Regions from separate parts of the Methylobacillus pratensis genome, predicted to be linked through region 4. Evidence: predicted binding sites of a transcription regulator. Region 4 holds the regulator's gene; each other region holds the start of a gene.
What was found. Region 4 encodes sigma-54, which starts transcription at its own class of promoters, with help from an activator protein. Its sites were predicted from a motif close to TGGCACNNTTCCTGCT; they were not measured.
Positions count from the first base shown of each region.

Region 1 (3,115 bases), on a different contig from region 4:
CGGTTTCGGTGCTCAGCACCTTGGCTTCCGCCACGGCGATCGAGGCGGCGGCTACGGTATCCTCGTTCGGGTTACGCTGTGCTTCATCGAGCAGTTCACCAGCGCGCTTGAGCAGGGCATCGGTCGCATGCACGCGGATCTGCAGGTCGCCGATATCCCTGATCGTCAACGGGTCCTCATAGCCGTGCTCAAGGTCGCTGTCGATCCAGGGGCGGGTATGGTGACGCACGAAATGGATGGTGTCGCGCAAGGCCGCGCGCGCGATGCCGGTATCGACCGCAGCCTGGATGATTTGCGCGACCGGCCCCATGCTGGTCGGCCGGTCGAATGCCAGGTGGTGCAGCAGGACGTAATCCGCCGGGATGAAGATATTGTCGAGGATGGTGGTGCCGCTCGCGGTCGTGCGCTGGCCGAAGCTGGACCAGTCATCGATCACGGTCAGGCCGGGCGTGCCTTTCTTGACGAAGGCCACGGTCGTGTTGTCGTGCTCGTTCTTGGCGATGACCGGCACCCAGTCCGCCAGCAACGCCCCGGACGAATAGAACTTCTTGCCGGAAAGCAGGTAGCCACCCTCGGTCGGCGTGATGCGGGTCTGCACGTCATTGACGCTCTTGGTGCCGATTTCCGAGAAGGCATTGCCGAACCGCACGCCCTTCAGCACAAGGTCGAAAAAGAACTGCTTCTGGAACTCGGTGCCGTCGAGGCGTATGCCTTCCACCATGTAAAGGTGGTTCTGCGGGATTTGACCGATGCTCGGGTCGGCTTCGGAAACGATTGCGATCACTTCGGTCAGAGTGGTATTGGAGACAAACGCGCCGCCGTATTCGCGCGGCACCGTGATGCCCCACAGTCCGCTCTGCGAGAACAGGTCGAGCTCTGGCGCAGGCAAGCGGCGCTCGGCGTCGCGGACTGCCGCCTCCTTGGCGATTTCCGCGGCGACTTGCCTGGCGACTTCAATGGCTTCTGCATCGGTCTTGATGATGTGCGCCGGCGCGCGAGGGAGGTCGGTTTCTTCTATCGGTACGGATGTGGCTGTCATGGATTACCTCTTTAAATGATGAATATGCGGGATACAACGATCCTGACCGAAGTGTGCATTTAGCATGCCATCTGAGTAAGTTATTTAAATTCAATTACTTACTTTTAAATTGCTTTTGATTGCGCGCTATTGACTAGCAGCATATTGCTGACAATATGCTGCTCAATCAGCAATCCTTCTCCTGCCTGTCCTGCAGCAATCTCATTTTTCCCTTACTCCGGCTGCTGATACAGCAGCACATTTTCAGCATTCAGCCTGTCACGCAACAGGTAAAAATTCTCATTTTTACTATCAACCATATGAATATTAATGATTTTTAGTTTTGGCACGGTTGCTGCTATCTACTAATTGTTATTTGCGGACGCATAAAACGCCGCAATTGGTAATAAGTAAACAGGAGGGCGGCAATGAGTAAAAGACTGAAGCTGGTCGCCGTGTCGGGAAGCCTGAGCAATCCGTCACGCACGACAACATTATTGAAGGCCATCGTTGCCGAACTGCAGCAAAGGCTGCCGCTGGACGTGCATTTCATAGAACTGCAAAAGCTGGGGCCGGCGCTCGGAGGCAGCCTGAGCCGCCTCGAGCTGCCCAAGGCCGCCGTCGACGAAATACTCAGGATAGAAGAGGCCGACCTGCTGGCGGTGGCGACCCCGGTATACCGCGCATCGGTCACCGGCCTGTTCAAGCACCTGTTCGACTTTGTCGGGCACGAAACCCTGACCAACACCCCGGTTCTGCTCGCGGCGACCGGCGGCAGCGAGCGCCATGCCTTGGTGATCGACCACCAGCTGCGGCCTCTGTTCAGTTTCTTCCAGGCATTGACCCTGCCGGTGGGCGTATACGGCAGCGAGGCCGACTTCAAGGAGCTGGACCTGGGCGGCTATGCCATTGCCGGCCCGCAATTGAAGGAGCGCGTCGTCCTCGCGGTGGAGCGAGCATTGCCGTACCTGCAGGCGCTTGCCGTCGATAATCTATCCGTCCAGAAGGCCAGCGCATGAGCAAGACCATCCGCTTCAATGCGTTCGAAATGAATTGCGTTGGCCACCAATCCCCCGGGTTGTGGCGGCATCCCCGCGACCGCTCCTGGCAATACAAGGACCTGGAATACTGGACCGACCTGGCGAAGATCCTGGAGCGCGGCATTTTCGACGCTGTCTTCATTGCCGACGTGATCGGTTATTACGACGTCTACAAGGGCAGCAACGACCATGCCTTCCTGCAAGGCGTGCAGATTCCGGTCAACGATCCGCTGCAGCTGGCCAACCCGATTGCGCTTGCCACCAAGCACCTGGGCATCGGCATTACCGCCTCGACCTCATTCGAGCACCCCTATACGTTCGCGCGTCGGCTTTCCACGGCCGACCATCATACCAAGGGGCGCGTGGGCTGGAACATCGTGACCTCCTACCTGGAAAGCGGCGCCAAGAACATCGGCCAGGGCGGCCTCAAACGCCATGACAACCGTTACGAGGTTGCCAATGAATACCTCGAAGTGCTCTACAAGTTGTTCGAGGGCAGCTGGGAGGAGGGCGCCGTGATCCGCGACCGTGAGCAGGGCGTGTTTGCCGACCCCGGGAAAATTCACGAGATCGGACACAAGGGCAAGTATTTCGAGGTGCCCGGCTACCACCTGTGCGAACCTTCGCCGCAGCGTACCCCGGTGCTGTTTCAGGCCGGGGCGTCGAACGCCGGCAAGGATTTCGCCGCGCAGAACGCCGAGCTGGTGTTCATTTCCACGCCAACCCAGGAAACCACGCGCGCCTATGTGCAGGACATTCGCAACCGCGCCGCGGCGGCCGGGCGCGACCCGGAAAAACTGTTCATTTATGCATTGGTCACCATCGTCGTCGATGAGACCGACGCCAAGGCGCATGCCAAGCTCAAGGAATACCAGAGCTACGGTTCCTACGATGGCGCGCTGGTGCTGACCTCGGGCTGGACCGGCATCGACTTCGGCCGCTACGCCCCCAAGGACAACGTGCGCAAGGTCGAGACCAACGCCATTATTTCCGCGGTGGAGCACCTGGCCGAAGGCAGCAAGACCTGGACCATAGAAGAGCTGGCCAAGTGGGCCAG
Region 1 covers NZ_JBSUSR010000001.1:243,784-246,898, reverse strand. Annotated here, with positions in the region: gene ACW4YW_RS01135 (SfnB family sulfur acquisition oxidoreductase) at 1-1,039, opposite strand, end outside; gene msuE (FMN reductase) at 1,447-2,037, shown strand; gene ACW4YW_RS01125 (LLM class flavin-dependent oxidoreductase) at 2,034-3,115, shown strand, end outside.
Region 1: a site for sigma-54 is predicted at 1,363-1,378, ahead of msuE (FMN reductase). Genes of this name have one in related genera too.

Region 2 (3,115 bases), on a different contig from region 4:
TCCGGCTGGCAATGCTCGTCCACCTGCTGGCTTGTGAGCATATGGTTGCTGGTCCCCTGCCGATCCAACTGGCGCTTTCTTGCCGCCTCGACCCTTGACCTGATCACGGCACTCGCCTCTCCGGCCGGCGCATGCATTAATTCATCCTCGCTCAATGCCGGCACCTGTATATGGATATCGATCCGGTCCAGCAAGGGCCCGGAAAGGCGGTGGCGGTAACGGGATATCTGGTCCGGCGTGCACCGGCACTTGCCATTGGGATGCCCGAAATAGCCGCATGGGCACGGGTTCATGGCAGCAACCAGCTGGAAACGCGCGGGGAACTCCGCCTGTCGGGCTGCGCGCGAAACGGTGATATGCCCGGATTCCAGGGGTTCGCGCAATACCTCCAGCACTTTGCGGTCAAATTCCGCAAGCTCGTCCAGGAACAAGACCCCGTGATGCGCCAAAGAGATCTCGCCGGGCTTGGGAATCGCGCCGCCGCCCACCAGCGCCACGCCCGAAGCCGTGTGGTGAGGCGCACGATAAGGCCTCCTGCCCCAATCGCGGGCGCGAAATCCTTTGTTGAGCGATTGGATAGCGGCAGATTCCAGCGCCTCCGCCTCCGTCATCGCAGGCAACAAGCCGGCAAAACGCGAGGCCAGCATGGATTTGCCGGTGCCAGGCGGCCCGGACATCAATACACTGTGCCCGCCTGTGGCTGCTATCTCCAACGCACGCTTGGCCTGTAATTGCCCTTTGACCTCGGCAAAATCGACATCGACTGAGAAACTTTGCGGGATATTGACCGGTTGCGGCACCAGCAGCTCACGGCCTGACAGATGGGCGCATACCTGCAGCAGGCTTGTCGCAGGCAGGACTGTAGCGCCTCGCACCAGTGCCGCCTCGGCGGCACTCTCCTGGGGCAGGATAAAGGTACGGCCGCTTTCCCTGGCCTTGTATGCCATGGCCAACGCGCCGCGGATCGGGCGCAGCTCGCCGGTCAATGCGAGCTCGCCCGCCACCTCATATTGATCCAGCTCTTTTGCGGGTATTTGCCCGGAGGCAGCCAAGATCCCCAGCGCAATGGGTAAATCGTAACGGCCGCTCTCCTTGGGAAGGTCAGCTGGCGCCAGGTTAACCGTAATCCGGCGGGCCGGGAATTCGAACTGTGCCGTTTGCAGGGCGGCGCGCACCCTGTCCTTGCTTTCCTTGACCTCGGCTTCGGGCAAACCAACGATGGTGAAGCTCGGCAATCCGTTGGCAAGGTGGACTTCCACCGCGACCTCAGGCGCCTCCATCCCGGCCAGCGCACGGCTATGCAGAACCGCCAGCGCCATGCTTAGGAAGCTTGTTCCAGCTTCGCTTCTATTTCGGCCAATTGCTTTTCCAAATCAGCCAGTTGAGCCCGGGTCTTGCGCAGCATTTCCGCCTGGATATCAAACTCCTCACGCGTCACAAGCTCCAGTTTAGTGAATGCGCCCTGTAATAGTGCATGCAAATTGCGCTCGACGCCCTCTGCTGGCAAGGAAGAATATATTTCTTTGATTTTATTGGATAATTCATCAATAAACTGAGTACTCATTACTTAAAAACCTCCCAAAACATTCGCAGTTTAGCAGTTTTTTACTAGCAGAAATCCAGATTAAACATAACAAACTCAATCACTTACAAATAAAAATCAAGCAACGCACCATTCCAGACCGTCGAAAATCCCAAAAAATAGCACGTAAGTAATTGTTTTATATGTATGTTGTTTTTATGGCACAGGTGTTGCTTATTACCCAATGCAGAGTTTTCGTTGCTGTTTTATTTTTCAAAACCTTGAAAGGGTACATCATGCGTAATTCGCTTCTACTTGCCGCCATCGTTGGCACTTTTGCAGCACCTGCCGCCGTCATGGCCGAAGAAGCTGCTGAGGAAACCTCCCCTCACACTATTACATACAACATCGGCCTGACAAGCAACTACATCTTCCGTGGTACCAGCCAATCCGGTGACCGTCCAGCGATCCAAGGCGGTGTGGACTACTCCCATGCCAGCGGCTTCTATATCGGTACCTGGGGTTCCAGCATCAGTTGGCTGGCAGATACAGAAGTAGGTGATGGCCGTGCTTATAACAGTTCCAGCATGGAATGGGATATCTACGGAGGCTACACCGCTGAAATCGGCGAAACTGGTATTACATACGATGTCGGCGTGAACCAATATATCTATCCTGGCCGTCGCAACTCCGTGCAAGGTACCTACAACGCCGATACCACTGAAATCTACGGCGGCCTTTCCTACAAGTGGGTATCCGCCAAGTACTCCTGGTCGCCTAGCAAATCTGCTTTCGGTTTTGAAGGCCGTGGCGCCAGCTACATCGACCTGACACTGGAAGTACCATTCGGTGAAAGCGGCTACAGCGCGATTGCCCACGTAGGCCGCCAGGAGTTCGGTAACGGTCCCAGCTATTTCGACTATACCGATTGGAAGCTTGGCTTGAGCAAGGCCTGGGATAACGGCATTGTCGTCGGCGGCTACTATACCGACACCGATGCTGACCGCGGCGCATTCACTTACGGCCCTGTGTTCTCCGGCAAGGAAAACTGGACTTTCTTCGTCCAAAAGACTTTCTAAGAAGACAGTCAGGATAGAAGGCAAGGCGGTTTGCCTTGCCTTTCTGCTTTTTACCAGAGGAGATAACCATGAAATTTGTATCCGCCATCATCAAGCCTTTCAAGCTTGACGAAGTGCGTGAAGCCCTGTCTTCCATTGGTGTGCAGGGGATCACCGTCACTGAGGTCAAAGGCTTTGGCCGCCAAAAAGGACACACTGAGCTTTACCGTGGTGCAGAATACGTTGTCGACTTTTTGCCCAAGGTCAAGCTGGAAGTTGCGATTGCCGACGAATTACTTGACCAGGTAGTGGAAGTTATCGAAAAATCTGCCACAACCGGCAAAATCGGTGATGGCAAGATATTTGTCTTCGACTTGGAACAAGTCTATCGCATCCGTACTGGCGAAACCGGCGCCGATGCGCTTTAAGGGGTTTGATATGAAAAAAATTCTTTCCATGATTGCACTGGTTGGCGCGCTGGGTTTTTCCGGCTTTGCGCTGGCTGAAGAAGAAGCTGTCATCGTTGATGAAGCCG
Region 2 covers NZ_JBSUSR010000002.1:242,915-246,029, forward strand. Annotated here, with positions in the region: gene ACW4YW_RS05790 (YifB family Mg chelatase-like AAA ATPase) at 1-1,319, opposite strand, end outside; gene ACW4YW_RS05795 (accessory factor UbiK family protein) at 1,322-1,564, opposite strand; gene ACW4YW_RS05800 (TorF family putative porin) at 1,819-2,601, shown strand; gene glnK (P-II family nitrogen regulator) at 2,670-3,008, shown strand; gene ACW4YW_RS05810 (ammonium transporter) at 3,019-3,115, shown strand, end outside.
Region 2: a site for sigma-54 is predicted at 1,742-1,757, ahead of ACW4YW_RS05800 (TorF family putative porin). Genes of this name have one in related genera too.

Region 3 (3,115 bases), on a different contig from region 4:
CACGAATACCTTCAACTTTAGCTTGGCTGATGTTTCGACAGGTACTTTCTCGCTTAGCGATTTGCCGTTAACCAATGGCGGAGTGAATGTCCTAGGCTTTAGCGACCTCAGTTTCAACCTCTACAACAGCTCTGACACATGGGTTGCTGGTTCCGTAGCCGGTGGCGAATTCACTTTTGCTAATCTCGAAGCCGGAAACTACTACATCAATGTAGAAGGCACCACCAATGGGGTGGCTGGCGGGGTCTATAGCGGTGCGATTAGCGTCCAGGCCGTGCCTGAGCCGGCCTCATATGCGCTTCTTGGCGTCGGTCTAGCACTGATAGGTGCTTTTGCCATGCGCAGGAATAAAAACCTGGGCTAATTCTCCAACCTGATAAAAGCCACCTTCGGGTGGCTTTTTTACGCCCTCATCAACCTAACAAATTATCAATGAATACGAGAAGCATAGCCCAAGCTGTTCAGGAGATATTCAAGGTGCTGAATCGCTATTGATGAGATTCAGTTTCACCTTCACCTTTCTCAGTACAACCTTGTGCTTTTCGTCGATCGGTAGAGTCTCAATGTAGAAGGTCTGGTCATTTGAGTTCTGAACGATGAACTCAAGTGGAGTGCCCTCAGCGCTGAGTAAGTGAAAAATGACAATCTCTTCCGTCTTAAATGACTTGGAAACTGATAGTTCGTGAGGGATATACAGAAGCGGTAGGGGATACCCTATCGCTCGGAGTTGGTTAGGGTTGTTGGTTGAACTGCTTTGAATGCTGGCCTGTCATCAACGAACAGATTTCATTAATCTAGTAACTGCAATGGTTATGGGATTTTAATTTTATTTGTTACCCCCAAAGTTACCCCAATTATTTTAATATCACTGTGTTTTATCTCTTCATCTTATTTTAAATTTTGCAGTCGTTTTCACCTTCTTTGGCACACATCCCAGGTCTGTGGGCACACACGACTGTATCAGCGTGCAGGCTCACCCTGCACCCTCCGGCTTGATGGGCTATGAGACTGGAAAAGAAAAGCCCGCGAGTGCGGGCTTGAACTAGTAAAGTGGATTAGGTGAATTTTTAATTTTAATTCCTGACCAGTCTTTTTCTTCTATAACAAGTAATCCATCATCAGAATCAATGAAGCTTTTAAAGTGGTTGCTCAATTCCGTGGATTTTTTTTCCTCATATTTAAAAGCATATACGGACTCTAAAACTTGAACAGCTTTGTACTTCTTAAGCTCATCATAAAGTTTTTGATAATCCCTCTTATTTCTTCTTAAATCATACGAAAGGAAATATACAGCCATGAGTAACTCTCCCCAAATGAATGAATACACATTGCCAGCAGACACATTGATTCTTACTGGCTCAAGGCGGAGGCTGTTATCAAAGGGGTGAATCATCCCGACACCTTTGCGCCTGAGACAGAATCGCGATCTGGTAAAGGTGGTGCTGTCCAGACTGCAGGATGATTTAAGCATAGCTCAGTAGTGGCGGGATATAGCCCGAATGGACACTGGCAGATTTTACAGTTACCGAATGACAGGAATGTCATTCCAGTCGGTTGTGTAGTTTGGACTCTTGAACGCCCAGCGCATGGCTCAGCCCTTCCGAGGCTAGCTTGACCCTGCCGGTAAGAGTGTCGGCCATGCAGATAGCAGGGAGTAGCAGATATAAAGCCAATATTGCCAATTTCATTAAAATATTTCTCGATGAATGCTGTCATTAATGCAAGCATTAATGGAAATTATGCTTGCATAAGATATGATTGAGTGCTTTAATGCAAGAAAATAACATAAGGGTGCTTGCAATGGTTAATGTTACAGGAAGAGCAAAGGGTGGGGTGGCGCGCAGTGAAAAATTGTCGCCTGAGAGAAGAAGTGAAATAGCTAGGATTGCTGCATTGGCAAAAAAGAAGCCGTCTGGATTGCCAAAGGCAATTAAATCCGGGCAGCTTGTGTTAGGAGATATATCAATTCCGTGTTGTGTTCTTGATGATGGCCGTCGAGTTTTATCTGAAAGGGGAATCACAGATGCATTTTTCCCCACACGCCCAAATGGAAGACAATTTAATCTTGCCGCTGGCGCCGGATTGCCTGTTTTTATTGCCCAAAAAGAACTATCTTCTTTGATTCTGAAGGATTATTGGAGCGGCGCCGGTTCAGCCATTAAATATCTAGATGAGGGGCGAGAGTTTTCAGGGTTTGAAGCGTCCGCGCTTCCTGCCGCATGTGAAATATGGTTAAAAGCCAGACAGCTGGAGTTACTTACCAAAAGTCAATTATCGCGGGCAGAACAAGCAGAAATTGTGATGAGGGCGCTGGCCCATATCGGTATTGTTGCCCTTGTGGATGAAGCGACCGGTTATCAGGAAATTCGGCCACAGGATGCTTTGCAAAAGTACCTTGAGGCAATTATTAGCAAGGAACTTGCCGTTTGGGTAAAGAAGTTCCCGGATGAGTTCTATGAAAACATATATAAGTTGAGAGGTTGGAAATGGACTGGAATGAGCAAAAATCGTTATAGCGTTGTTGCTCATTATACAAGAGACCTAGTATACGAAAGAATGGCGCCGGGGCTACTTAAGGAACTTGAGACAAAAAGTCCCAAAGATGCAGGCGGAAATAGGGAAAATAAATTGCATCAATGGCTAACCGGAGATATCGGAGACCCAATGCTTGCGAGTCATATCCAATCTATTTTAACCCTTCAGAGGTTGGCTATTGCCAGTGGGTGGGGATGGACTAAATTTATGAATATGGTTGATAAGGTCTTAAAGAAGAAGGGTGATAGTCTTGATTTGCCATTTGAGGAATTTGAATTGCCATAACCAACAACCCGCCCTGGCGGGTTTTATTTTGCCCATAAGCTCTACTTGTTGAGAGGGGCGGGCTAGGATAAAGCAGAGAAGGAGGGGTATTATCTTCACAGTTTCAGTTGGATCAAGTAAATTCATCCATTATCATAATACAAAAATCATAACGATTGCATTTAAGGGGAGTGCTGTGTCGATAAAAACTTGGCTCTGGAAGACGTTTCTAACTTTGGCCATAAAAAATCAATGTCCAAGTACTATTCCCCGTAGTGGGGAAAATGGTAGAAAAGTAGACTGCCTGACTATTTAC
Region 3 covers NZ_JBSUSR010000001.1:486,886-490,000, reverse strand. Annotated here, with positions in the region: gene ACW4YW_RS02200 (FxDxF family PEP-CTERM protein) at 1-364, shown strand, start outside; gene ACW4YW_RS02195 (hypothetical protein) at 1,043-1,393, opposite strand; gene ACW4YW_RS02190 (DUF4113 domain-containing protein) at 1,523-1,588, opposite strand; gene ACW4YW_RS02185 (P63C domain-containing protein) at 1,771-2,820, shown strand; gene ACW4YW_RS02180 (hypothetical protein) at 2,996-3,115, shown strand, end outside.
Region 3: a site for sigma-54 is predicted at 1,657-1,672, ahead of ACW4YW_RS02190 (DUF4113 domain-containing protein). Genes of this name have one in related genera too.

Region 4 (3,115 bases):
ACATGATGGTGGGCCTGGTGCCCCTAGATGGCGGACGCATATTGCTGGATGGCAAGGATCTGAGCCGGATGCCCATACACCAGCGCGCGCGCATGGGCCTGGCCTACCTGCCGCAGGAGCCGTCGATCTTCCGCAAGATGACCGTGACGGAAAACATCCAGGCCATCCTCGAATTGCAGAACATGACGGCCGAGCAGCAGAAGGAACAGCTTGAATCCCTGCTGCAGGAGCTCCATATCACCCATATACGCAACAGCATGGCGGTGAGCCTGTCCGGTGGCGAGCGACGCCGGGTGGAAATCGCCCGATGTTTGGCGACCAATCCCAGTTTCATCCTACTGGATGAGCCGTTTGCCGGGATCGACCCGATTGCCGTGCTGGACATTCAGAAGATCGTGCGTTTTCTGACCGAGCGCAATATCGGGGTACTGATCACGGATCATAATGTCCGTGAAACATTGGGCATATGCGATCGCGCCTACATCGTGAATGAAGGCCGCGTATTCGCATCGGGGAAGCCCAGCGAGATCATACATAACGAAAGTGTAAGAGAAGTTTACTTGGGCAAGGATTTCCGCCTGTAGTCAACGCAGAATTAGAGAGATGAAACAAAGTCTACAGCTAAAATTTTCCCAGAACCTGGCATTGACGCCGCAGTTGCAACAGTCGATCAAGCTGTTGCAGCTGTCTTCGCAGGAACTCAACCAGGAGCTGGAGTCGCTGTTGCAGGCCAACCCCTTGCTGGAGCGCATAGACGGCCCGGACGGTGCTGCCGAGATGTCCGAAAGCTACAGTCCCGCTCCGGATGCCGCGGTCGCCGCTCCTGCCAGCGAGGCGCCTGCGCCAGCCAGCGAGGAGTTGCCGCGCGTTGACGAATTCGGCGGCGGGGACGATTACTTCGAATCTTTCCAGGGCAGCAACCGCTGGGAAGAGGGCGGCGCCAACAATGACGACGACAACGACTTCAGTTTCCAGGAAGCGGTCAACCTCACCTTGCGCGAGCACCTGCTGAGCCAGATCAAGCTGCTACCGCTGTCAGAACGCGACCAGACCCTGGCGATGGTGCTGGTGGACGCCATCAATGACGACGGCTATCTCGAGCAGTCGCTGGAAGAGCTGGCCGAGCTTCTGCCGGAAGAGCTCGAAATCGACCTGCTCGAGTTGGAAACCGCGCTCAAGCATATCCAGAACCTCGATCCGCCCGGCATCGGCGCCCGTAACCTGGCCGAGTGCCTGGCATTGCAGTTGCGCGCCCTGCCGGCAGATACGCCCTCCGTGGACCTGGCGATCAAGGTTGCCGAGCAACATCTGCCTTTGCTGGCGAGCCGCGATTACACGCGCCTGCGCAAACTGCTGCATTGCGACGACGATGTCCTGAAAACGGTGCAGCAGCTGGTGACCCAACTCAACCCACGCCCAGGCGGCGAGTTCAGCCATATCACCTCGGACCACTACATCCAGCACGAAATCGTGGTGAAAAAGGTGAAGGGCATCTGGATCGCCAGCCTCAATGACGAAGTGGTGCCCAAGCTGCGCATCAATCAGCTTTATGCCGGCATCCTGAAACGTAATCGCGATAGCTCCAGTCAATACCTTATGAGCCAGATGCAGGAAGCGAAATGGATGATCAAGAACATCCAGCAGCGTTTCTCCACCATCCTGCGCGTGTCGCAGGCGATTGTGGATAGGCAGCGCAACTTCTTCGAACACGGCGAGGTAGCCATGCGCCCGCTGGTGCTGCGCGAGATTGCAGACGAGTTGGGCCTGCATGAATCCACCGTGTCGCGCGTGACGACGAGGAAGTACATGCTCACACCGCGCGGCGTGTACGAGTTGAAGTATTTCTTCGGCAGCCATGTGGCGACGGAGTCGGGAGGGGCGTGCTCCGCCACGGCGATCCGCGCGTTGATCAAGCAGATGGTGAGCGAGGAAAACCCGAAGAAGCCGCTGTCTGACAACCAGATTACCGACATCCTTGGCAAACAAGGCATAGTTGTTGCAAGAAGAACCATAGCGAAATACCGCGAGTCTCTACAGATACCCGCGGCCAACCAGCGCAAGTCGCTTTGATTTGCGCGTTTTTCAAGTAAGGAGAGCGTTATGAATTTGCACCTGACCGGACATCACCTCGACGTTACCCCAGCCCTGCGCGAATATGTGCAGTCCAAGCTGGCACGACTCAGCAATCACTTTGACCATGTGATTGACCTCAAGGTCACGCTGAGCGTGGAGAAACTGGTGCAAAAGGCGGAAGCCACCCTGCATGTGCCGGGCAACGACCTGCACGCGGAATGCGGGGCGGAAAGCATGTACAGCGCGATTGACTCGCTGGCTGACAAGCTCGACCGCCAGGTAGTGAAACATAAGGAAAAAGTCAGCAACCACAACCAGGCATCCGGAGGTTTGAAGCACCAGGTGGTCGAGTAATCTTTTAGCGAAATGCTGCAAAAGAGTGCCAAGTCCGGTTTTCATGCATGGATTTGGCGCTCTTGCAGCAAATCCTTCCGCTTATTCATTCCCAAGGTATTAAGCACACATGGCTGAAATCAGTGTTACCCAGCTTTACAAGGATACGCGCCGCAAGCTCAAGCTGAAATGGGTAGCAGGGTTAGCCGGCGGCGATAACCCCCTGACCAGTGAAACCGTGACCAAGCCATCCCTGGCGCTGGTTGGTCACCTGAATTTTGTGCATCCCAACCGCGTGCAGGTGCTGGGTTGCGCAGAAATGGATTATTTACGCAGTCTCAAGGCGCGCGAGTTGTTCCAGGCCATCAAGAACCTGTTTTCCGCCGACTTGGCGGCGATCATTGTTGCAAATGGCGAAGAAGCGCCGGATGAACTGGTGGCCGCCTCCGACGAGTTCAGCACCCCCTTGTTTACCTCCCCGTTGCGCAGCCCCGGCCTCATGGACGTGCTCAGCCATTATCTTGCCCAGGCGGTGGCGATATCGGAAAGCCTGCACGGCGTGTTCATGGAAGTGCAGGGCTTCGGCCTTATGATCAAGGGCACGCCGGCAATCGGCAAGAGCGAGCTGGCGCTGGAATTGATTTCCCGCGGGCATCGCCTGGTCGCCGACGATATTGTCGACTTCTACCGTATCGCGCCGGACCGGCTG
Region 4 covers NZ_JBSUSR010000003.1:111,471-114,585, forward strand. Annotated here, with positions in the region: gene lptB (LPS export ABC transporter ATP-binding protein) at 1-584, shown strand, start outside; gene ACW4YW_RS07920 (RNA polymerase factor sigma-54) at 604-2,070, shown strand; gene hpf (ribosome hibernation-promoting factor, HPF/YfiA family) at 2,101-2,427, shown strand; gene hprK (HPr(Ser) kinase/phosphatase) at 2,537-3,115, shown strand, end outside.